Butyricimonas faecalis: one gene and its partner. The protein of the gene in region 2 binds, or shares a complex with, the protein of the main gene of each other region. Links are inferred from orthologs where the notes say so. Each region holds a gene or a part of one and is shown on either strand. Other genes may lie near its edges.

Region 1 (11,303 bases), 3.3 Mb from region 2 along the record:
TGTTAAAAACAAAGAACAAATTCGTCTGCTTTTGAATCTCGTCAAATAACACCTTAATTGAAACATTTTTCAGATCAAGATTCACTCGCTCTTGTTGTCCCAATGTCGATGCCGATAATCCTAACGTGAAAAACAGCATCAATGAAATACAAAGTTTCATCACTAGTAAGACTTTTCGTTTTCTATGCCCCCCTAAAAGTTGGCATAACCATTTTTTTCTCATATATTTGTAATTATTTTAAATTAATATTGGCGGCAGTATGTTTTCCTAGGACTCCTGCCGCTTCTTTTTTATTCTGTCACAACTATCGTTCTATCTTTTAATGCAAAACGCACATTTACCATTTTATTTATTGCTCTCAAAATCACTTCTACATCCTCATACTTCTCCATATACCCGGTGAAATGATATGCTTTCACTTTTTCACTACTGAAAAACACATCCACGTTATACCACCGCGACAACCTCTCCAATATCTCTTCCAAGCTCGCCTCCTCGAAAACGAAATACCCATCCTTCCAAGCAGTGTAAACCAAAGGATTTACCTCTCGAATTCCTTTAAATTGTCCATCATTACTAAACTCAGCCAATTGTGAAGGCTTCATGATATACTCCTCTTTCGAATTTTTTCCTTGCACCCCAACTTTACCCGACACCAATACCGTCTGAACTCCTTGCGGTCCATACGTATTCACGCTAAATTCCGTCCCGTAAACTTTCACTCGCATCGCGTCCGTTATCACGTAAAAGGGACAATTCGTGTCTTTCGCTACCTCGAAATAAGCCTCTCCCGACAGATATACCTCTCTCTTTTGATCGTCAAATGCCACGGGATATTTCATTTTCGATGAGGCATTCAAATACACCCGCGAACCATCTGACAACGTCACCGTGTATTCACCGCCCCTCGGAGTATGTAAAATATTATACTGCAATTCGGTCTTCGCACTTTTAGTTTCATTGTAAACAATTCCAGTTTCCCCGTTTGTTACTTTAATCCTTTCATCAATTTGAATATCAACCTGTTTCGTTGGAATCAACGATATAACATTTCCCGTTGCCGTGGTTAAAGTCGCTTTACATTCACCCGGCTCTATTTTCATACCAACAGCCATCGATGAAGCATTCTCTGCCGTCTGTTCCTTTTGCAACCAATAAATACTCACCAACAATGGTAATATCAAGATCGCCGCATATTTGTACACCCGATACAAGCGATGCCTCTTGTGTTTTGCGTGAATATATTCCACATAACGACACAGTTCCTTTTCTTCTCTCTCTTTGGAAGGAAACGGGCCGCTCATAAGATTCCATGCTTTTTTCAATTGATTGAAATAAATCTCATTCGCCGGATCCTCTTCCATCCACCGGGATAACATCAAAATCTCTTCCGGGGTAGCCACCCCATCCAAAACTTTTAATATTAATTCATCTTTATCAAAATTACAAGTCATTATTTTTCCGTTTTACACACTTATAACGACTAAAGACGAATTTACCCCCAAAGATTTTTTATAAATTTTGAAAAAAAATGATACACAATAACCATTCTAACTCTTTCCGTAAACGGGAAAAAGCTATTGTCATCTGGTTTTCAACCGTTTTCACGGAGATATCCAACTTTTCTGCGACTTGTTTATTGGATAACCCCTCCATTTTACTCAATTCAAATATTTCCCGACAACGTTCGGGCAATCGCTCTACTGCCTCTTGAATCGCCCCTATCAAATCCTCCTCTACTAACAACAATTCCGCCTCTGGGGTTTCCACCACTTTCGAGAAATAAAAGTCCAACAACTCTTGATTGATATAGTTACTCTCCACCTTACGATGCTTGATTGCATCCAAACAACTATTATATACCACCTTGTAAAGATAAGGCCGCAACAACATATTCCCTTTCAATTCCTTGCGTCTCTCAAACAATCCGCAAAAAGCCTCCTGCACTACATCATTCGCCAACTCCGTATCATGTAAAATACGCCCCGCATAATTCAATAATGGTGCATAATACGTACGAAATACCTTCACAAAAGCACATTCTTTTCCCTCCCGAAGTTCTATAATCAATTGTTCCGTACCATTATCCATTTCCATCATCGATCATCAAAATCTATCCGTTTTTTCTACCGGACAAATATACAATAATCTTTTATACCAAAAATTTCACTTTCTTTTTCTAGTATCTCGTTTTATTATTGGTCGCCTGCCAAAGCCTGAATTCCTCTCCCGCACCCTCTTCTCGTTTGTTCTCAAACGGGATGCAACGCATAGGGCCATCCAACACGATTTCTTTATAGATAAAAGAATCATCAAATCCCCCGGCAGCGGCATCTTCCTTGGTGCAAGCATAATACACTCGTGCCGGTCTTGCCCAGTATATCGCCCCCAAACACATGGGACAAGGTTCACAACTGGAATAGATCTCACAATCTTTCAACTGGAAAGAATCAAGTTGCTTGCAAGCCTTGCGAATAGCGTTCACTTCCGCGTGAGCCGTGGGATCATTATCGGGAACAACCGTATTTCCGGAAGTTGCAATAATTTTTCCGTCCCGCACAACGACTGCCCCAAACGGTCCTCCCGTCCCCTTCTCCACGTTCGCCACGGCAATACGAATTGCCTCCTTCATAAATTCAGGATTATATGCCATTTAAATTTTTGATTTATGATTCCTACCACACAACGGGGTACCCATTCTGTGATTCATTCTAAATTTTAAATTCTAAATTCTAAATTTTATATTTTGTCTGTTTCCCGCTTCTCCAAATCATGTAAATCCCGACCAGCACAAATGGAATACTCAACCATTGCCCCATATTCAAGGTCATGGTGTCTTCAAAGGCTTCCTGGTTCTCTTTCACAAATTCGATCACAAAACGAGCGGTAAAGATCAGTACCAAAAACATTCCGAAAAGAAATCCTTGACGGTCTTTCGCTTTTGTTTTCCAATACAAATGCATTAAAATAGCAAAACTGATCAAGTAACAGATGGCTTCGTACAACTGTGCCGGATGACGGGGAGTCATCGGATCTGACATCCCGGAATGTACAAAACGGAATCCCCAAGGCAAATCCGTCGGTAAACCGACAATCTCCGAGTTCATCAAATTTCCCATCCGGATAAAGAATCCTGCCAAAGCAATTGGAATTACGGCACGATCCAAAATCCAGAATATTGATTTCCTACTTACCTTCTTGGAATAGTACCACAACCCGGCAATAATACCGATTGCAGCCCCGTGGCTGGCCAATCCTTGGTATCCGGTAAAACGGAATTCCGGTTGAAACCGAACCGGCAGAATAATTTCAAACGGATGAGCGCTATAATATGCCCAATCATAAAAGAAACAATGGCCTAACCGAGCCCCGATTACCGTGGCAACCGCCACGTATATCCACAATTTGTCCAACCATTGCTGGCTTAATCCTTCCGACTTGAACATCTTCTCCTCCACTTTATACCCGCACACGAAAGCCAAGGCAAATAACAACCCGTAATAACGAATCGAGAAACCACCTAAACTAATTAATTCGGGACTGACATCCCAGTTGATAAATAATGAAACCATAATTATTTACGATTTAAAATTTATGATTGACGATTACAGAAAGAATCTAAAATCATCAATCATAAATCTAAAATTATTTTATTCTTCCCCCTTCCCGTGGCAATTCTTGTATTTTTTTCCGCTTCCGCAAGGGCATGGATCATTACGTCCTACTTTGGGACCCACTTTCACGGGTTCGGTTTTACGGGGAGCTTGATTGGTCTGAGTGGCAGGAGAATCACTACGTCCGGTACGCATCTTACTTAAATCAGTCCGTTTCTCTTCCGCCTGCTTTACTTCTTCAGGGGCATCAAAAGGAATTTGTCCTTTCATCAAGGTAGACACGACATTTTTGTTAATCTTGTCCACCATGCTCTTGAATAAGTTGAACGACTCGAATTTATAGATCAACAGAGGATCTTTTTGCTCGTAAGTTGCATTCTGCACGGATTGTTTCAAATCATCCATTTCACGCAAGTGTTCTTTCCACGCGTCGTCAATATGGGCCAACATGATGGACTTTTCGTAAGCCCGAATCAATTCCTCACCTTCAGATCTGTAAGTCTTCTCAAGATTAGCCACGACATTGTAAGCCCGTTTTCCATCGGTAAAGGGCACCACGATATTCTTGAACATTTCCCCTCTCTGTTCGAAAACATTCTTGATCACCGGGAAAGCCTGTTTAGCAATAGTTTCCGTTTTGCGACTGAATGTATCCCGTACTTCCTTGTACAATCTCTCGGTCAAGTCGTTGGCAGAAGTCTTCTGAAAATCTTCCTCCTTTATATCAAAATCAACGGCAAGATATTTCAACACATCCATGCGGAAGCCTTCCAAATCATTCGCCTCTTTGTGTTCTTCCACCAAAGCCTCACATACATCATACATGTTGTTGGCAATATCCACACCGATTCTCTCTCCCAGCAAGGCGTGACGTCTTTTCTTGTAGATTACCTCGCGTTGAGAGTTCATCACATCATCATATTCCAGCAAACGCTTACGGATACCGAAGTTATTTTCTTCCACCTTACGTTGTGCACGTTCGATGGATTTGGTAATCATGGAATGTTGGATCACATCACCTTCCTCGTGACCTAAACGGTCCATCACCCGGATGATTCTCTCAGAACTGAACAAACGCATCAAATCATCTTCCAATGACACGAAGAATTGAGAAGAACCCGGGTCACCCTGACGTCCGGCACGACCTCTCAACTGACGGTCGACACGACGAGAATCGTGACGTTCCGTACCGATAATGGCCAAACCACCTGCGGCACGTACTTCCGGACTCAACTTGATATCGGTACCACGACCGGCCATGTTGGTTGCAATTGTAACCACCTGTGATTTACCTGCCTCAGCCACGATATCCGCCTCCCGTTGATGCAACTTCGCATTCAATACGTTATGCTTGATACCCCTCAATTTCAACATACGGCTCAACAATTCGGAAACCTCGACGGAAGTTGTACCCACCAATACCGGTCGGCCTTCTCCAACCAATCGGGTAATCTCTTCGATCACCGCGTTGTATTTCTCACGTTTCGTTTTGTACACGTAGTCATTAGCATCCTTTCGGATCACCGGTTTGTTTGTCGGGATAACCACAACGTCCAACTTGTAAATATCCCAGAACTCACCCGCTTCCGTTTCTGCCGTACCGGTCATACCGGCCAGCTTATGGTACATACGGAAATAGTTCTGTAAGGTGATCGTGGCAAATGTTTGTGTGGCAGCCTCTACTTTCACGTTTTCCTTTGCCTCGATAGCCTGGTGCAAACCATCGGAATAACGACGTCCTTCCATGATACGTCCCGTTTGCTCGTCCACGATCTTCACCTTGTTGTCGATCACCACGTATTCAACATCCAATTCGAACAAGGTGTATGCTTTCAACAGCTGGTTCACCGTGTGTACACGCTCGGATTTGGCAGCATAATTTTGCACCATCTGATCTTTTTTCTCCAGCTTCTCCTCCTCGGTCAGGTTCATCTTATCGATCTCGGCCAATTCAGAACCCACATCCGGCAAGATGAAGAAATTCGGATCTTCACCCGCGGCCGTAATCGTATCATGCCCTTTATCCGTCAAATCGATAGAGTTTTGTTTCTCATCAATCACGAAATAAAGTTCATCCGTAATTTCCGGCATACGACGGTTATTCTCCTGCATATAAATATTCTCGGTTTTCACCAAGGTAGCCTTGTTGCCCTGTTCGCTCAAGAACTTGATCAATGGCTTATATTTAGGCAATCCCTTATACGCTCTCAACAACAATATAGCCCCTTGTTCCTCTTGTTTCCGATCACCGCTAGCCAACAACGTTTTAGCTTCCGTGAAAATCCGGGCAACCAATTCGCGCTGCATACGCACCAACTTTTCCACACGAGGTTTGTATTCATCAAACATTTGAATGTCTCCCTTCGGAACCGGACCGGAAATAATCAACGGGGTACGGGCATCGTCAATCAACACGGAGTCGACCTCATCGACAATCGCGTAATGATGCTTGCGTTGTACCAGGTCTTCCGGGTGAATAGCCATGTTATCTCTCAAGTAGTCGAAACCGAATTCATTGTTCGTTCCGAAAGTAATATCTGCTTGATAAGCTTTCCGTCTCTCTGGGGAGTTCGGTTCCGTCTTGTCAATACAATCAACCGACAAACCGTGGAACATGTAAAGAGGTCCCATCCACTCGGAGTCACGTTTTGCCAGGTAATCATTGACCGTAACCACGTGTACCCCGCGGCCTGTCAAGGCATTCAAGAATACGGGTAAGGTAGCTACTAACGTTTTACCTTCACCGGTAGCCATCTCGGCAATTTTACCTTGGTGTAACACGGAACCACCGATCAACTGCACGTCATAGTGAACCATATCCCATGTTACTTCATTTCCTCCGGCCATCCATGAATTGAAATAAACCGCATCCTCACCGTCAATCTCCACGAAATCTTTCGTTACGGCAAGATTACGGTCAAAATCATTAGCTTTCACGACGATCTCTTTGTTCTCCTTGAAACGTCTTGCCGTATCTTTCATCACGGCAAAAGCCAAAGGCAGTATCTCGTTTAAAACATCTTCCAGTTTTGTGTTAATCTGTTCTTCCAGCTTATCGATCCGGTTATAAATCTCCTCTCTTTCCTCGATCGAAGGTTTTTCATTTTCCACTTTTGCTTTCAACGCAGCAATTTCATCTTCTTCCGCTTTCACGTGAGCATGAATCTTTGCTTTCAGATCAGCCGAAATTTGCCTCAACTCATCATGGCTCACTCCCTTGATCTTCTCCCACTCCGCATTTACTTTTGAAACAATTGGTAACAACTCTTTCATATCCCGGTCAGCCTTGTTACCAAAAAGACGTTTTAATATATCGTTAAATCCCATAGTTTATACAATTGAAAATTGAAAATTAAAAATTGGAAATGACTAAGCACAAATTTCCTTTAGTCATTCAATCATATATCTAAAATCATACATCCGAAATCATTCCATTTCCCCAGGAGCCCGGATAGGATTGGCTGCAATTTCCGGTACTTTCCAACCCGGAAGAACAACAGATGAATATGTAGTACAAACTTTTACAGTATCCTCGTTTTTCGCGTGATTCTGATTGTAGAAATCGCCATAATCAAAATCCTCCGAGGATCTTTTCTCGGTAGAAACCGTAACTACCTTTTCGGTAGAAGAAACTAACAAACGATAACAATCCGTCTTCACGGATACATTTCCCCCACGCACATTTATCGGCAGGGTTGCCACGCATCCGGCGACAACATACAAGGCTGCTATCAAATATTTGTTCATTTCCATACCGCCAAAGATAATGCTTTTCTCCTAACTTTTTAATTTTTAGCTCTTATCTTTTATGTTTTAGTTTATAGTTTTTAGTTCTTACAGTTTTTCCCCGAAAGCCAAATCTCCGGCATCACCGATTCCCGGGTCAATGTAGCAACTTTCCGTCAAATGCTCATCCAATGCCCCCGTCCAAACCGTTACCGGTTCATCTTTCAAAGCTTCCGTAAGCTTCTCAATACCTTGACGACTGGAAACAATGGCTGCGATATGCGTGTGTGCAGGTCTTCCACCTTGTTTCAATAACTCATGATAAGCCACCACGATAGAGGCTCCCGTGGCTAACATCGGATCAACCAGTAACAGTTGTTTCCCTTCTAAACTTGGTGTATAAATCGAGTCGAAACGAATTTCAAAATCGATGTGATTTTCCTTGTATTTCCTTCTTGCCGAAATAAAAGCACTCCCGGAACGGTCAAAATAATTTAAAAAACCTTGATGGAAAGGTAATCCCGCACGCAACACGGATGCCACCACTACTCCCTCGTCTGCCAATCTGACATCAGCCACGTTAATCGGAGTCTGCACCTGCCGCGTTGCATAATGAAATGTCTTGCTGATTTCGTAAGCCATTACCTCTCCCACTCGTTCCAGATTCCGACGAAAACGCAACGGATCTTTTTGAATTTCTTTATCTCTAAGTTCTGCTAAAAAATGATTACAAACCGAATCCTCCTTGTTAATAATATGCACCATTTGATCTATTTCTTTTCTTAAACTTTTCTTTCACACACACACATCCTCTAATCTATAATTTTACAATCATAAATCACAAATCGTAAATCATAAATCCTTATTCTATTTCCTCATACTCCGCATCTTCAATTTCGCTACCTCCCAGTTTTTGTTGTTGCTCAGCCTCATGCGTCTCCTTACGCAACTGATTTACCTTGTAATGATTAATCAAATCCGTTATCCCGTAAAATATCGTAACAGCCCCGAAGAAAGTAATAATTCCTTCCTTTGCCGAGAAGGGGTTAGCAAAAACGATCAATCCGGCCAACAAAATAATTACCGGATACACGTAACTCAACGGAGCGATATACCCGAATTTTCTTGCTGAAGTCAACATCACCAATTGTCCGATACCCGCAACGATCAAGATAAATCCCAACAGGTACATCAACATATTGGTAAAGAAATCAGCCATCGACCACAACAGGATACCCAGGATGATACTCCCAATCCCGTTAAAAGAGGTCAATCCCCAGGCAGAACGTTCATCCTGATCCCGCATGGATACCAGGAAAGAAATAATCCCGGTAACGCAAAATACGGCACCGATAATTTTTACCGTGTAATTCAATACTTCTGTCGGCCACAGCACGAGCACAAGACCTAAAACAATCGCCACGATCGATTTAACGACGGTCCTTTTGTAATTTCCTGAAGTATAAATAATCTGCATAACTTGTATTTTTTAATTTATACGAAATTCGTCAACGAAAGTAGTGATTATTTTTGAAAAAATTAAGCCGGACGACCTGTCCGGCTTAATTTTTTATTTAATCAGTTCAACACTTCGCTTTACAAACCTGTTCAGCGCCTCGCCTTTCAGTAGCCCGTTTGCTAACAATGCCAAGTCAATCAATTGACCCACAACTTTATTACCTTTTCCGTACTCCTCTAGCAACGAGTTCTTTTGTTTATTCAGATCAGCAATGGTCTTATGGTACTCGCTCTTCCGATCTTTATCCACTTGAGGAATCTCCTCGTCTTTCTTACCCTTGTTCAACTCGTCCAGTTCTGCCTCTTTCTTTTCCGTTTCCTTGATCTCGAAATTAATCGGCTCCAACCGGGCGCTCATTTCCTTTTTCTCGTTCTCCAAGATCGTGTTCACTAACTTATGATCCGTGTTTACCACCAAAGTGTACTGATCACCCATAGCCCCGTAGAATCCCATACCCGGATTCATGGCTGCCATCTCTTTCATACGACGCATGAATTCAGAACGTGTCACGATCACCGGATCAGCATTTTCACCCATAGCTTCGAAATTAACCATGAACATTCCTTCTTCTTTCGGCAGTTGGGAAGTAAACACGGCACGTAATTCCTCTTGTTCTTCATGACTCAAAGAGACCTCTTTCGTCTCTTCTTTCGAAATCAACTTGTCGATCACATCCGAATCCACCCGAACAAACCGATGGTCGGAATTCTTTTGTTCCAAATGGTTGATAAAGTGCGTATCCAATTGTCCATCCATCAACAGCACATCATATCCTTTGCCCTTGACTGTCTCAATATACGTGTACTGCTCTTTTACATCCGTGGCATACAGGAATACCACCTTATTATCTTTATCCGTTTGGTTAGCTTTAATCAGGTTCTCGTACTCTTCATACGTGAAATATTTCCCTTCCGTGTTCTTGAACAAGAAGATGGTCTTGGCTCTCTCGGCAAATTTTTCATCCGTCAACATACCATATTGGATGAAAATCTTCAAATCATCCCACTTTTTCTCGTAATCTTCCCGTTTATTCGTGAAAATATCACTCAAGCTGTCAGCCACTTTCTTCGTGATATGACTTGAGATTTTCTTCACGTTACGATCGCTCTGTAAATAAGAACGGGATACGTTCAACGGGATATCCGGAGAATCGATCACACCATGCAACAATGTCAGGTATTCCGGCACAATTCCCTCCACGGAATCCGTCACGTACACCTGATTGCTATATAATTGAATCTTGTTTTTCTGAATCTCGAACTTGTTATCGATCTTCGGGAAATACAATATACCTGTCAAGTTAAAAGGATAATCCACGTTCAGGTGAATATGGAATAACGGGTCCTGAGCCATCGGGTACAACTCGTGATAGAATTTCCCGTAATCTTCCTCCGTCAAGTCGGCCGGTTTACGGGTCCACGCCGGATTCGTATCATTAATCACGTTATCTTCCGTCGTATCTTTGTATTCCCCGTCCTTCCACTCTTTCTTCTTTCCAAAAATAATCTCTATCGGCAAGAATTTGCAATACTTGGTCAGCAACTCGTTCACCTTAGCATCTTCCAGAAAATCTTTCTCTTCCTCACTGATATGCATGATAATATCCGTACCTCTCTCGGCCTTTTCCGTCTCCTCCAAGGTATATTCCGGATTTCCTTCACATGACCATTTTACAGCCTTCGCCCCCTCTTTATAAGATTTGGTCACGATTTCCACCCGATCACTCACCATGAACGAAGAATAGAAACCTAATCCGAAATGCCCGATAATGGCAGCAGCGTTATCCTTGTATTTGTTCATGAATTCCTCCGCACCGGAAAAAGCGATCTGGTTGATATACTTTTCCACTTCCTCCTGTGTCATACCGATACCGTTATCTGATACCGTCAATGTTCCTGCCGCTTTGTCAGCCTTCACTCTTACCTTCAACTCACCAAGTTCACCTTTAAACTCCCCGTTCGAAGCCAACACTTTCATTTTCTGAGAAGCGTCCACGGCATTCGAAACAATCTCTCTCAAAAAAATCTCGTGATCCGAGTATAAAAATTTCTTGATAATCGGGAACAAATTCCCTGTTGAAACTCCAATCTTTCCTGTTGACATAACTTTATATTTTTAATTTAATTATACTTCAAATTTCACGACAATTGAATGACAATAGTTATGCCAAACCCTACACCCTGCCGAATTGGCAGTAATTCCATACGACCTCCTCTATAAACGAGGATGCACCCCGAAGGAGGGAGTTGGTTTGCTGTAAAGTTGTATATAACTTTCAAATTCATTACCTTTGCCCCCTGCAAATAAAATTAGGAATGAAGGTAAAGAAATTTTATATAGAGACTTACGGCTGCCAAATGAACGTGACAGACAGTGAAGTAGTTGCGGCGATCTTGGAAGATAAAGGATATCAACGAACGCAAGAAAAAAGTGAAGCAGACGT
Region 2 (10,330 bases):
TCTATCGAAGGCTGCTTCGCCATAATTCAATTTTTACAATTTCCTGTCTTCTATATATTCAAATGTTGACAAAATATCAGCTTCTCCTTTTCTGATAGCCAACGTATGCTCGAAATGTGCTGCGGGCAAATGATCTCTTGTCTTTATCGTCCATCCGTCTGCCATTTGGAAAACGTTACGGGCTCCCATGTTAATCATAGGTTCAATAGCAATCACCATTCCGATCTTCAACTTGCACCCTAGTCCTCTCCGTCCGTAATTCGGTACCTGAGGCTCTTCGTGCAAGTTCTTTCCCACACCATGTCCGACTAGCTCTCTGACAACAGAAAATCCGTTCGCCTCGGCATACGACTGTACAGCATAACCAATATCTCCTATTCGCATTCCCGCAACAGCCTGTTCTATCCCTTTATACAAGCTATCTTTTGTTACTTGCAAAAGCTTTTTCACTTCATCACTAATCTCCCCGACAGCAAAAGTATAGGCGCTATCCCCATAAAAACCATTCTTCACAACCCCGCAATCAACGGATACGACATCACCTTCCTCTAAACGACGAGAGGACGGAATTCCATGAACCACTTCGTCATTCACTGAAATACAAAGCGTATTCGGGAACCCTCCATACCCGAGAAATCCGGGAATGCCTCCATTCGAACGAATAAAATCCTCAGCGATCTTATCCAACTCTAAAGTTGAAATACCTGGGCGAATGTGTTTAGACACCTCACCCAGAGTCTTTCCTACTAATTGGTTGCTTTCCCGCAATAGCTCAATCTCCTCCTGTGTCTTTAAAAAAATCATGCCGCAAAAGTACAATTATTTTTCTTAATATGCAGCAGGTCCTCCAGGATTTTTACCTTTAATACGTCCCGATTTCATCAACCCGTCATAATGACGCATCAACAAGTGAGATTCGATTTGTTGCAATGTATCTAACACTACACCAACCAAAATCAACAAAGACGTACCTCCATAGAACTGAGCAAACTGGTGGTTAACACCCGATATTTGGGCGAAAGCCGGAAGAATTGCTACAATTCCCAAGAATATAGATCCAGGAAGTGTGATTCTAGACATAATAGTATCGAGGAACTCCATCGTTTTCCTTCCCGGTTTTACTCCTGGAATAAATCCACCATTCTTCTTCATATCCTCAGACATTTGCATCGGATTCACCGTAATTGCCGTGTAGAAGTAAGTAAACGCGACAATCATGATAAAGAACGTGAAATTATACCAGAATCCCGTGAAATTTGAAAACGCTGCAGCAAAACCGGATAATGACTCCGAATTTGCATAGTTTATCAAAGAAACAGGTAATAACATGATAGCCTGAGCGAAGATGATAGGCATAACCCCGGCTGCATTGATCTTCAATGGAATGTATTGACGAACACCTCCGTATTGTTTGTTACCCACAATTCTCTTGGCATACTGTACGGGCACCTTACGGGTTCCTTGTACAAGCAAGATTGATCCGCAGAATACCAAGAATAATATAATCAACTCGATCAAAAATGCTACCAAACCTCCTCCTTGTTGAGAAACTCTGGAAGTTAACTCTGCAATGAAAGCGAACGGCAAACGAGCGATGATACCAATCATGATGATGATAGACACACCGTTACCGATTCCCTTATCGGTAATTCTCTCTCCCAACCACAAGACAAACATTGAACCTGCAGCCATGATCACGATAGAAGGGAGCTGGAATTGCCAAAAACCAGTAGATACAAAAGCCTCTGCCGGTACCTGAGCTTTCAAGTTTGTAAGATACGCCGAACCTTGTAATACCAGGATAACTAATGTGAGGTACCGCGTAATCTGGTTAATCTTACGTCTACCGCTCTCACCTTCCTTCTGTAAGCGCTGAAAATAAGGAACCGCAATTCCCAATAACTGCACAACGATGGATGCGGAGATGTAGGGCATAATACCTAACGCAAATACCGACGCGTTCGAGAAAGCACCTCCTGAGAACATATCCAACAAGCCTAATACTCCGCTGGATGTCTGATCTTTCAGAGCCTGCAAACCATGAGGGTCGATACCCGGCAGTACGATCTCTGTTCCCAACCTGTAAACGAGAATAAGCCCAAGCGTAGTTAGAATCCTAGTCTTGAGCTCTTCTATTTTCCAAATGTTCTTTAATGTATCAAATAACTTCATAAGTTCTTTCTTTTAAGGCATTAATTTGGGATTTTGTTAAAGTTGCTTCAAAAATAGTAATTCTATTTTAAAAACAACTTTAAACTCCCAAATTTTTAATCTTACAATTTAACTACTGTTCCGCCAACAGCCTCGATAGCGGCTACCGCTTTAGCGGAAAAAGCATTAGCTTTCACCTCAAGCTTAGCAGTTAACGCTCCGTCACCTAATACCTTAAGAAGATCGTTCTTAGACATTAACCCGGCTTGAACTAATACATCTCTATCGATCACGGTAAGATTATCTCTTTCTGCCAGATCCTGAAGCATCCCTACATTGATAGCTTTATATTCTACTCTGTTTATATTTTTAAAGCCAAATTTCGGTACACGTCTCTGCAAAGGCATCTGTCCTCCTTCAAAACCAATCTTAGATTTATAACCTGATCTTGATTTGGCTCCTTTATGCCCTCTTGTAGAAGTACCTCCTTTTCCGGAACCTTGACCACGACCAATTCTCTTTTCTCTGTGAGTTGATCTGGCAGCCGGTTTTAAGCTACTTAAATCCATTGTATACTCTTTAAAATAGGTTTAACAATTACTTTACTTCCTCCACACGCACGAGATGTTGCACTTTAGCAACCATTCCCATGATTTGAGGTGAAGTCTCGTGTTCAACACTGCTGTTCACTTTCCCGAGGCCCAGTGCGTTCAAAGTAGCAATTTGACGTTTATCACTACCAATTCTACTTCTTACCAATGTAATTTTAATCTTTGCCATCGTTATTCCAGTTTATCCGTTAAACACTTTGTCAAGACTAATTCCTCTTTGTTGAGCAATTGTACGAGGATCTCTCAATAACTTCAAAGCAGCGAAAGTAGCTTTTACCAAGTTGTGAGGGTTAGATGATCCTTTAGATTTTGCCAACACATCTTTCACTCCTGCACTTTCCAACACGGCACGCATAGCACCTCCGGCTACCAGCCCGGTACCGGAAGAAGCGGGACGCATAAACACAGTTGCACCACTATATTTAGCTTCTTGCTCGTGAGGAAGAGTTCCTTTCAATACAGGTACTTTAATCAAGTTTTTCTTCGCAGCTTCAACGCCTTTTGCAATAGCGGTAGTTACCTCGTTAGCTTTACCTAACCCGTAACCCACGATACCGTTTTCGTCGCCTACAACCACGATAGCAGAGAAACTGAAGGTTCTACCTCCCTTGGTAACTTTCGTTACACGGTTGATAGCCACCAATCTGTCTTTCAATTCCAAGTCTGCACTATTAATCTTCTGTTCCATTCTTGCCTACTTTTAAAAATTAAGACCACCGTTACGAGCTGCATCTGCTAATGCTTTCACTCTTCCGTGATATAAATACCCGTTTCTGTCAAACACAACAGCGGTAATCCCGGCTGCTTTTGCCTTTTCAGCAAGCATGGCGCCCAATAATTGAGCCTGTTCTGTCTTGTTACATTTCTTTTCAGCAATCTCTTTGCATAAAGAAGATGCTGATACCAGAGTTTTTCTGGCGTTATCATCAATCAACTGAGCAGAGATTTGCGTGTTTGAACGGAATACGGACAAACGGGGTCTCTCAGCTGTTCCGAAGATTACTTTACGTATTCTTCTCTTTATTCTTATTCTTCTTTCTACCTTAGTTAAAGCCATAACATTACTTTTTTACAGGTGATTAAACTTTAGCTGATTTACCAGCTTTACGACGAAGAACTTCACCCACAAATTTAATACCTTTACCTTTATACGGTTCCGGTTTACGGAATGAACGAATCTTAGCCGCTACCTGACCGATCAATTGCTTATCGCAACTTTCCAGCGTGATAATCGGGTTAGCACGTTTCTCATTAAGCACACTTACTTTCACTTCATTCGGTAACACCATGAAAATTCCGTGTGAATAACCTAATCCCAATTCAAGAACTTGACCTTCAGCATTTGCTCTGTAACCTACTCCGACTAACTCTTGTTTGATCGTGTAACCTTCAGAAACACCTACAACCATGTTATGAATCAAGGCACGATACAAACCGTGCATGGCTTTATGAGCTTTATCTTCTGACGGACGCTCTACAATAACGTGAGCTCCTTCCACTTTCACGATCATATCTCCGTGTACGTCCTGAGAAAGTTCGCCCTTCGGACCTTTAACTACGACCGTGTTATCAGGATTTACAGTAACTGTAACCCCTTGTGGTATATCTATTGGTAATTTTCCTATTCGTGACATTTTCCGCCCTTTTTATTAATAAACATAACACAATACTTCTCCACCAACATTCTTTTGGCGAGCTTCTTTATCAGACATTACGCCTAATGACGTTGACAAAATCGCGATACCTAATCCGTTCAACACGCGAGGCATGTCCTCTACATTCGTGTAACGTCTCAGACCCGGTTTTGAAACACGTGTCAATGTCCTAATGGCGGGAGCCTTCGTTTCAGGATGATATTTCAAAGCAATTTTAATGTTGCTTCTAACACCATCTTGCTCGAATTTATAATTCAGGATATATCCTTTTTCTTTCAAAATTTTGGTCATTTCCCGTTTCATTTTTGACCCGGGGATATCCACAACTTTATGACCTGCTTTTACTGCGTTCCTAATACGAGTCAGGAAATCTGCTATTGGATCTGTCATCTCTTCAAATTTTAAATATTACCAACTAGCCTTTTTAACTCCAGGTATAAGTCCGGCAGATGCCATTTCGCGGAATTGAATTCTGCTTATACCAAATTGTCTCATGTACCCTCTCGGTCTTCCCGTCAATTTGCATCTGTTATGCAAACGAACGCGACTTGAATTCTTAGGCAGAAGGCTTAATCCAATATAGTCTCCTTCCTCTTTTAATTTAGCTCGTTTTGCGGCGTACTTTTCTACCAATTTTGCACGCTTTACCTCACGGGCCTTCATTGATTCTTTTGCCATTTCGCTTTTTTTTAGTTCTTTTTAAATGGTAATCCAAATTCTCTTAGAAGAGCAAAAGCCTCTTCGTCGGTATTAGCCGAAGTTACAAACGTTACATTCATACCCATGATCTTGTGAACACTGTCCAACACGATTTCCGGGAAAATGATCTGCTCTTCTATTCCTAATGTGTAATTTCCTCTTCCATCAAGCTTATTGTTGATCCCTTTGAAATCGCGGATACGCGGAAGCGCGGAAACAATAAGTCTTTCTAAAAATTCATACATACGATCTTTACGCAAGGTTACTCTAACACCAATCGGCATCCCTTTACGTAATTTAAAATTAGAAACGTCCTTGGTAGATTTACAAGCAACGGGCTTCTGACCAGTGATGGCTGCAATCTCGTTCATTGAAAACTCAAGGATCTTCTTATCCTGGATGGATGATCCCACGCCCTGATTGATTACTATCTTCTCCAATCTGGGTGCCTGCATAACTGACTTGTATCCGAACTCCTTCATCAAAGTCGGTACAATTTCTTCGTTATACTTTGTTTTGTAATTTGGTACGTATTTCATTTATAATTATTTGTTTATCATGCCTCACGGCATATTACATTAATTTGCGGCTGCAAAGCTACAAATTTAAATCAATAATTGCAAGTTGCTCTAAGACAACCTGCAATTATTTATTTTACTATTTCAATTCCTGTCCGGATTTCTTAGCGTATCTCACTAATTTTCCTTCGGCATTCCGTCTACGTCCAACCTTCGTCGGTTTTCCTGTAACCGGATCAACCACGTTCAAGTTAGAAATGTGAATCGGAGCTTCTTTCTTGATAATTCCTCCTTGCGGGTGAGCTGCATTGGGTTTGGTATGTTTGCTTACCAGGTTGATACCCTCAACAATCGCTCTTTGCTTGTCCGGAATCATTTCAAGTACTTTCCCCTGCTTCCCTCTATCTTCTCCTGCATTTACTTGAACTAAGTCACCTTTCTTTATATGAAACTTCTTGCTCATCGTATAAATTATTTATGATTTATGATTTACGATCTATGATTCAAGAAATTCGATTATTCATCTACAATCCAAAATCATAAATCTAAAATCTTAAAGTACCTCGGGGGCTAATGACACAATCTTGGTATAACCCTCACGAACTTCTCTGGCAACAGGTCCGAAGATACGAGTTCCTCTCATTTCACCTGCGTTATTCAATAACACGCAAGCATTGTCATCAAAGCGGATATAAGATCCGTCCGGACGTCTGTACTCTTTACTTACACGAACTACCACAGCCTTACTAACTGAACCTTTTTTTACTTCACCGTTCGGGATGGCGTTCTTCACGGCAACAACAATTTTATCGCCTACGCGTGCATATCTTTTCTTGGTACCACCAAGAACACGGATACAAAGCACTTCTCTAGCGCCGCTGTTGTCGGCTACGGTCAATCTACTTTCTTGTTGTATCATGATTACTTAGCTCTTTCAATGATTTCAACTAATCTCCATCTCTTGGTTTTACTCAAAGGACGGGTCTCCATAATTCTCACTGTATCCCCGATGTTACATTCATTTTTCTCATCGTGAGCAGTGAACTTCTTGGTCTTGTTGACGAACTTCCCGTAAATCGGGTGCTTCTCCTTAAAATGAACGGCAACCGTGATAGATTTGTCCATCTTGTTGCTTACCACAAGACCGGTACGCTCTTTTCTAAGATTTCTTTCCATTTTTCTACTACTTATTTAATTCACGTTTGCGTAACTCCGTCATCAATCTAGCGATGTTTCTTCTTGTCGTCCGGATTAACATCGGATTCTCAAGAGGAGAAACAGCATGGTTCATCTTCATCTTGGTCAAGGCAGCTTTTTCTGTCTCGATCTTTTCTCTTATCTCATCGGTGGTTAAATCCTTAATTTCTGATGTTTTCATTTCTCTTACAATTTTTCGTTTCGAAATTCAAAATAGTCTCACGACTACTCAGTGTAATCACGTCTAACCACGAACTTAGTAGCGATGGGTAGCTTTTGTGCTGCCAGGCGCAAAGCCTCTTTAGCGATTGCATACGGTACTCCATCTGCTTCGAAAAGAATACGACCCGGAGTAACAGGAGCAACGAATCCTTCTGGAGATCCCTTACCCTTACCCATACGAACCTCAGCGGGTTTCTTAGTAATAGGTTTATCTGGAAATATACGAATCCATATCTGACCCTGTCTTTGCATGTAACGAGTTACTGCAACACGGGCTGCTTCAATCTGGCGTTGTTCGATCCACATGTTCTCCAACGCCTTGATCCCGAAAGATCCAAATGCAAGTTCATGTCCTCTCTGGGCATTCCCTCTCATTCTCCCTTTCTGCGATCTTCTGTATTTAGTCCTTTTTGGCTGTAACATAGCTCTTGATCTATTTAAAAGTTAAAAGACTACTTTTTTCTCTTTTTGAAACCGCCTTTTTTGCCGGCATTGTTCGGACGGTTGTTGTTCTCTTTCTGAGCGCCAACCAATGCATTCGGAACCAGCTCACGTTTTCCGTAAACTTCACCCTTGCAGATCCAAACTTTGATACCCAGCTGGCCATAAGTCGTCAATGCCTCGGCCTGAGCGTAATCAATATCAGCACGGAACGTGTGCAATGGAATTCTACCTTCTTTGTAGATTTCGGCTCTTGCCATTTCAGCACCGTTCAAACGACCGGAAATCAAGATCTTGATACCTTCTGCTCCCATTCTCATGGTAGAAGCGATAGCCATCTTGATTGCTCTACGGTAAGCCACACGACCTTCCAGCTGACGAGCTATATTATTACCCACGATCACGGCATCCAACTCGGGACGTTTGATCTCGAAGATATTAATTTGAACTTCCTTATCGGTGATCTTCTTCAGCTCCTCTTTCAACTTATCAACCTCTTGTCCGCCTTTACCAATGATGATACCCGGACGAGCGGTATTGATCGTGATCGTGATTAGCTTCAGGGTTCTCTCGATAACAATCTTAGCGATACCTGCTTTAGCGAGACGGGCGTTCAGATACTTTCTGATCTTGTAATCTTCCACCAATTTATCGCCATAGTTTTTACCGCCAAACCAGTTAGAATCCCATCCTCTGATGATTCCTAATCTATTGCTTATTGGATTAACTTTCTGTCCCATGCTAACTATTCTTTTGTAATGTTTTCAACAGCTGTCTTGCTTCCCAACACAATTGTCACGTGATTTGAACGTTTACGAATCCGGTGTGCTCTTCCTTGCGGAGCCGGTCTAAGTCTTTTCAACATACCTGCACCGTCAACGAAAATTTCCTGCACGAACAAGGACGCTTCGTCAACACGTTTGCCCTCGTTCTTTTGTTCCCAGTTAGCAATTGCTGAAAGCAACAACTTTTCAACTCTACGAGCAGCTTCTTTAGGACAAAATTTAAGCATATCCAAAGCTTTCTGTACATCTACTCCGCGGATCAAGTCTGCCACCAATCTCATTTTTTGAGGAGATGTAGGACAATCGCGAAGAATTGCAAAAGCCTTCTCTTTTTTGGCTTCTTTATTCTGATTTGCTCTTAATCTTTTTCTTGCACCCATTTTAATACATCTTCTTTAGTTCAACTTTACCATGCATTACTTTTTCTTTTTATCAGCATGGCCTCTAAATGTACGTGTCGGCGCGAATTCCCCCAATTTATGACCTACCATATTTTCAGTCACGAATACCGGGATAAATTTATTACCGTTGTGTACAGCGATAGTGTGCCCTACGAAGTCCGGAGAGATCATGGAATGGCGAGCCCAGGTTTTAACAACCGATTTCTTATTGGACTCATTCATTACCAATACTTTTCTCTCTAACTTGAAATCAATAAAAGGGCCTTTTTTTAACGAACGACTCATAACATCAATAATTAATCAGTTATTTTTTCCTTCTTTCTATGATATACTTGCTAGAGTGTTTCTTAGGAGCTCTAGTCTTGTAACCCTTAGCCAACAAGCCTTTTCTTGAACGAGGATGTCCTCCTGAAGCGCGGCCTTCACCACCACCCATCGGGTGATCAACCGGGTTCATTACAACACCTCTCACGCGAGGTCTGCGGCCTAACCAGCGAGTACGACCTGCTTTACCTGAACGTTCCAGCGCGTGGTCGGAATTTGATACCGTACCAACAGTTGCACGACAGGTCAACAGCACCATACGAACTTCACCAGAAGGTAACTTGATTGAAGCGTATTTTCCTTCTCTTGCTACTAACTGAGCGTAAGAACCGGCGCTACGAGCCATCACGGCTCCTTGTTGCGGTCTTAACTCGATGTTATGAATGATTGTACCTAATGGGATTTCAGATAAGAACAATGCATTTCCAACTTCCGGAGCAACACCAGCACCACTCATCACGGTTTGACCAACTTGCAAACCATCCGGTGCCACGATGTAACGTTTTTCTCCGTCTGCATACACTAATAGAGCAATTCTCGCCGTACGATTAGGATCATACTCGATTGTTGCAACACGAGCAGGAATATTATCCTTGTCGCGTTTGAAATCTATTATTCTGTATCTTTGTTTATGACCACCACCTATATATCTCATTGTCATTTTACCGGTGTTATTACGTCCACCAGTCTTACTCTTTGGTCCTAACAATGATTTCTCAGGTCTATCTGTAGTCAACTGATCAAAGGTAATCGCTACCTTATGTCTCTGACCAGGAGTTACAGGGTTTAATTTTCTTACAGCCATCTTAATTAAATATTGCTAAAAAAATCAATACTATCACCTTCTGCTAAGGTCACAATTGCTTTCTTGAAGGAAGCGGTTCTTCCGGAAATAACACCTGCTTTCGTGTAACGAGATTTAGCATCTCCTTGATACACCATCGTGTTCACAGATTTCACGGTCACGCTATACATCGCTTCAACTGCTCTCTTAATCTCTAATTTATTCGCTGCCTTGTTAACAACGAATGCTACTCTGTTCTGTTTGTCAGTCAATGCAGTCATTTTCTCTGACAAAATGGGCTTCACAATTACTTGCATGTCTTACTCTTCATTAAGATTGAACATTTCATTTAGGCCCTGCACTGAACTTTCAACGAACACGAGACTCTTAGCTCTCATGATATTGTAAGTTGCAAGATCGCTAACTCTCATCACATCCACGTATTGCAAGTTACGAGCTGACAACAGAACGTTATCGTTCATATCATTGGTAACCAACAGGATGTTACGATTATCTAATTTCAGGTTGTTAAACAGCTGAAT

Evidence for each region.
Region 1: the proteins of secY (region 2) and secA are in contact, whole or in part, in a crystal structure (PDB 3DIN), measured with the Thermotoga maritima proteins. The link is inferred for Butyricimonas faecalis from one-to-one orthologs. Residues at the interface, in WP_004081795.1 of Thermotoga maritima: Glu108, Gly109, Glu110, Glu111, Ala236, Glu237, Arg238, Arg239, Ile240, Thr241, Ile242, Gln243, Tyr244, Ala245, Arg246, Arg247, Val248, Thr249, Gly250, Arg251, Arg252, Val253, Tyr254, Gly256, Ala257, Ser258, Thr259, Tyr260, Leu261, Pro262; in WP_004082002.1 of Thermotoga maritima: Glu261, Ala262, Arg263, Lys300, Ala301, Arg302, Thr303, Ile304, Ile305, Leu323, Tyr324, Asp325, Pro326, Val329, Ser330, Tyr333, Ile336, Lys340, Phe345, Val349, Glu363, Phe364, Tyr374, Ser375, Gly376, Gly377, Glu393, Ile395, Thr482, Ser483.

What each region holds. Positions count from the first base shown.
Region 1 is NZ_CP032819.1:234,121-245,423, reverse strand. What follows is about bases 3,452-7,327. They hold secA (preprotein translocase subunit SecA), read right to left. Parts: upstream 6,943-7,327; coding sequence 3,652-6,942; downstream 3,452-3,651. Other genes in these bases: D8S85_RS00995 (hypothetical protein), read right to left, coding at 7,042-7,327; lgt (prolipoprotein diacylglyceryl transferase), read right to left, coding at 3,452-3,573. In the rest of the region: D8S85_RS01025 (SusC/RagA family TonB-linked outer membrane protein), read right to left, coding at 1-160; D8S85_RS01020 (FecR family protein), read right to left, coding at 292-1,455; D8S85_RS01015 (RNA polymerase sigma-70 factor), read right to left, coding at 1,514-2,101; D8S85_RS01010 (nucleoside deaminase), read right to left, coding at 2,181-2,654; more of lgt, read right to left, coding at 2,734-3,451; more of D8S85_RS00995, read right to left, coding at 7,328-7,368; upp (uracil phosphoribosyltransferase), read right to left, coding at 7,450-8,106; D8S85_RS00985 (HdeD family acid-resistance protein), read right to left, coding at 8,204-8,818; molecular chaperone HtpG, read right to left, coding at 8,912-10,963; tRNA (N6-isopentenyl adenosine(37)-C2)-methylthiotransferase MiaB, read left to right, coding at 11,176-11,303. UniProt on the Escherichia coli protein: Required for protein export, interacts with the SecYEG preprotein conducting channel.
Region 2 is NZ_CP032819.1:3,492,916-3,503,245, reverse strand. What follows is about bases 1-2,903. They hold secY (preprotein translocase subunit SecY), read right to left. Parts: upstream 2,173-2,903; coding sequence 829-2,172; downstream 1-828. Other genes in these bases: rpmD (50S ribosomal protein L30), read right to left, coding at 2,749-2,903; rplO (50S ribosomal protein L15), read right to left, coding at 2,274-2,720; map (type I methionyl aminopeptidase), read right to left, coding at 34-804; infA (translation initiation factor IF-1), read right to left, coding at 1-23. Outside these bases: more of rpmD, read right to left, coding at 2,904-2,931; rpsE (30S ribosomal protein S5), read right to left, coding at 2,944-3,450; rplR (50S ribosomal protein L18), read right to left, coding at 3,463-3,819; rplF (50S ribosomal protein L6), read right to left, coding at 3,842-4,396; rpsH (30S ribosomal protein S8), read right to left, coding at 4,412-4,807; rpsN (30S ribosomal protein S14), read right to left, coding at 4,826-5,095; rplE (50S ribosomal protein L5), read right to left, coding at 5,107-5,655; rplX (50S ribosomal protein L24), read right to left, coding at 5,774-6,097; rplN (50S ribosomal protein L14), read right to left, coding at 6,188-6,553; rpsQ (30S ribosomal protein S17), read right to left, coding at 6,556-6,810; rpmC (50S ribosomal protein L29), read right to left, coding at 6,818-7,012; rplP (50S ribosomal protein L16), read right to left, coding at 7,057-7,476; rpsC (30S ribosomal protein S3), read right to left, coding at 7,506-8,234; rplV (50S ribosomal protein L22), read right to left, coding at 8,240-8,659; rpsS (30S ribosomal protein S19), read right to left, coding at 8,696-8,965; and more genes. UniProt on the Escherichia coli protein: The central subunit of the protein translocation channel SecYEG. Consists of two halves formed by TMs 1-5 and 6-10.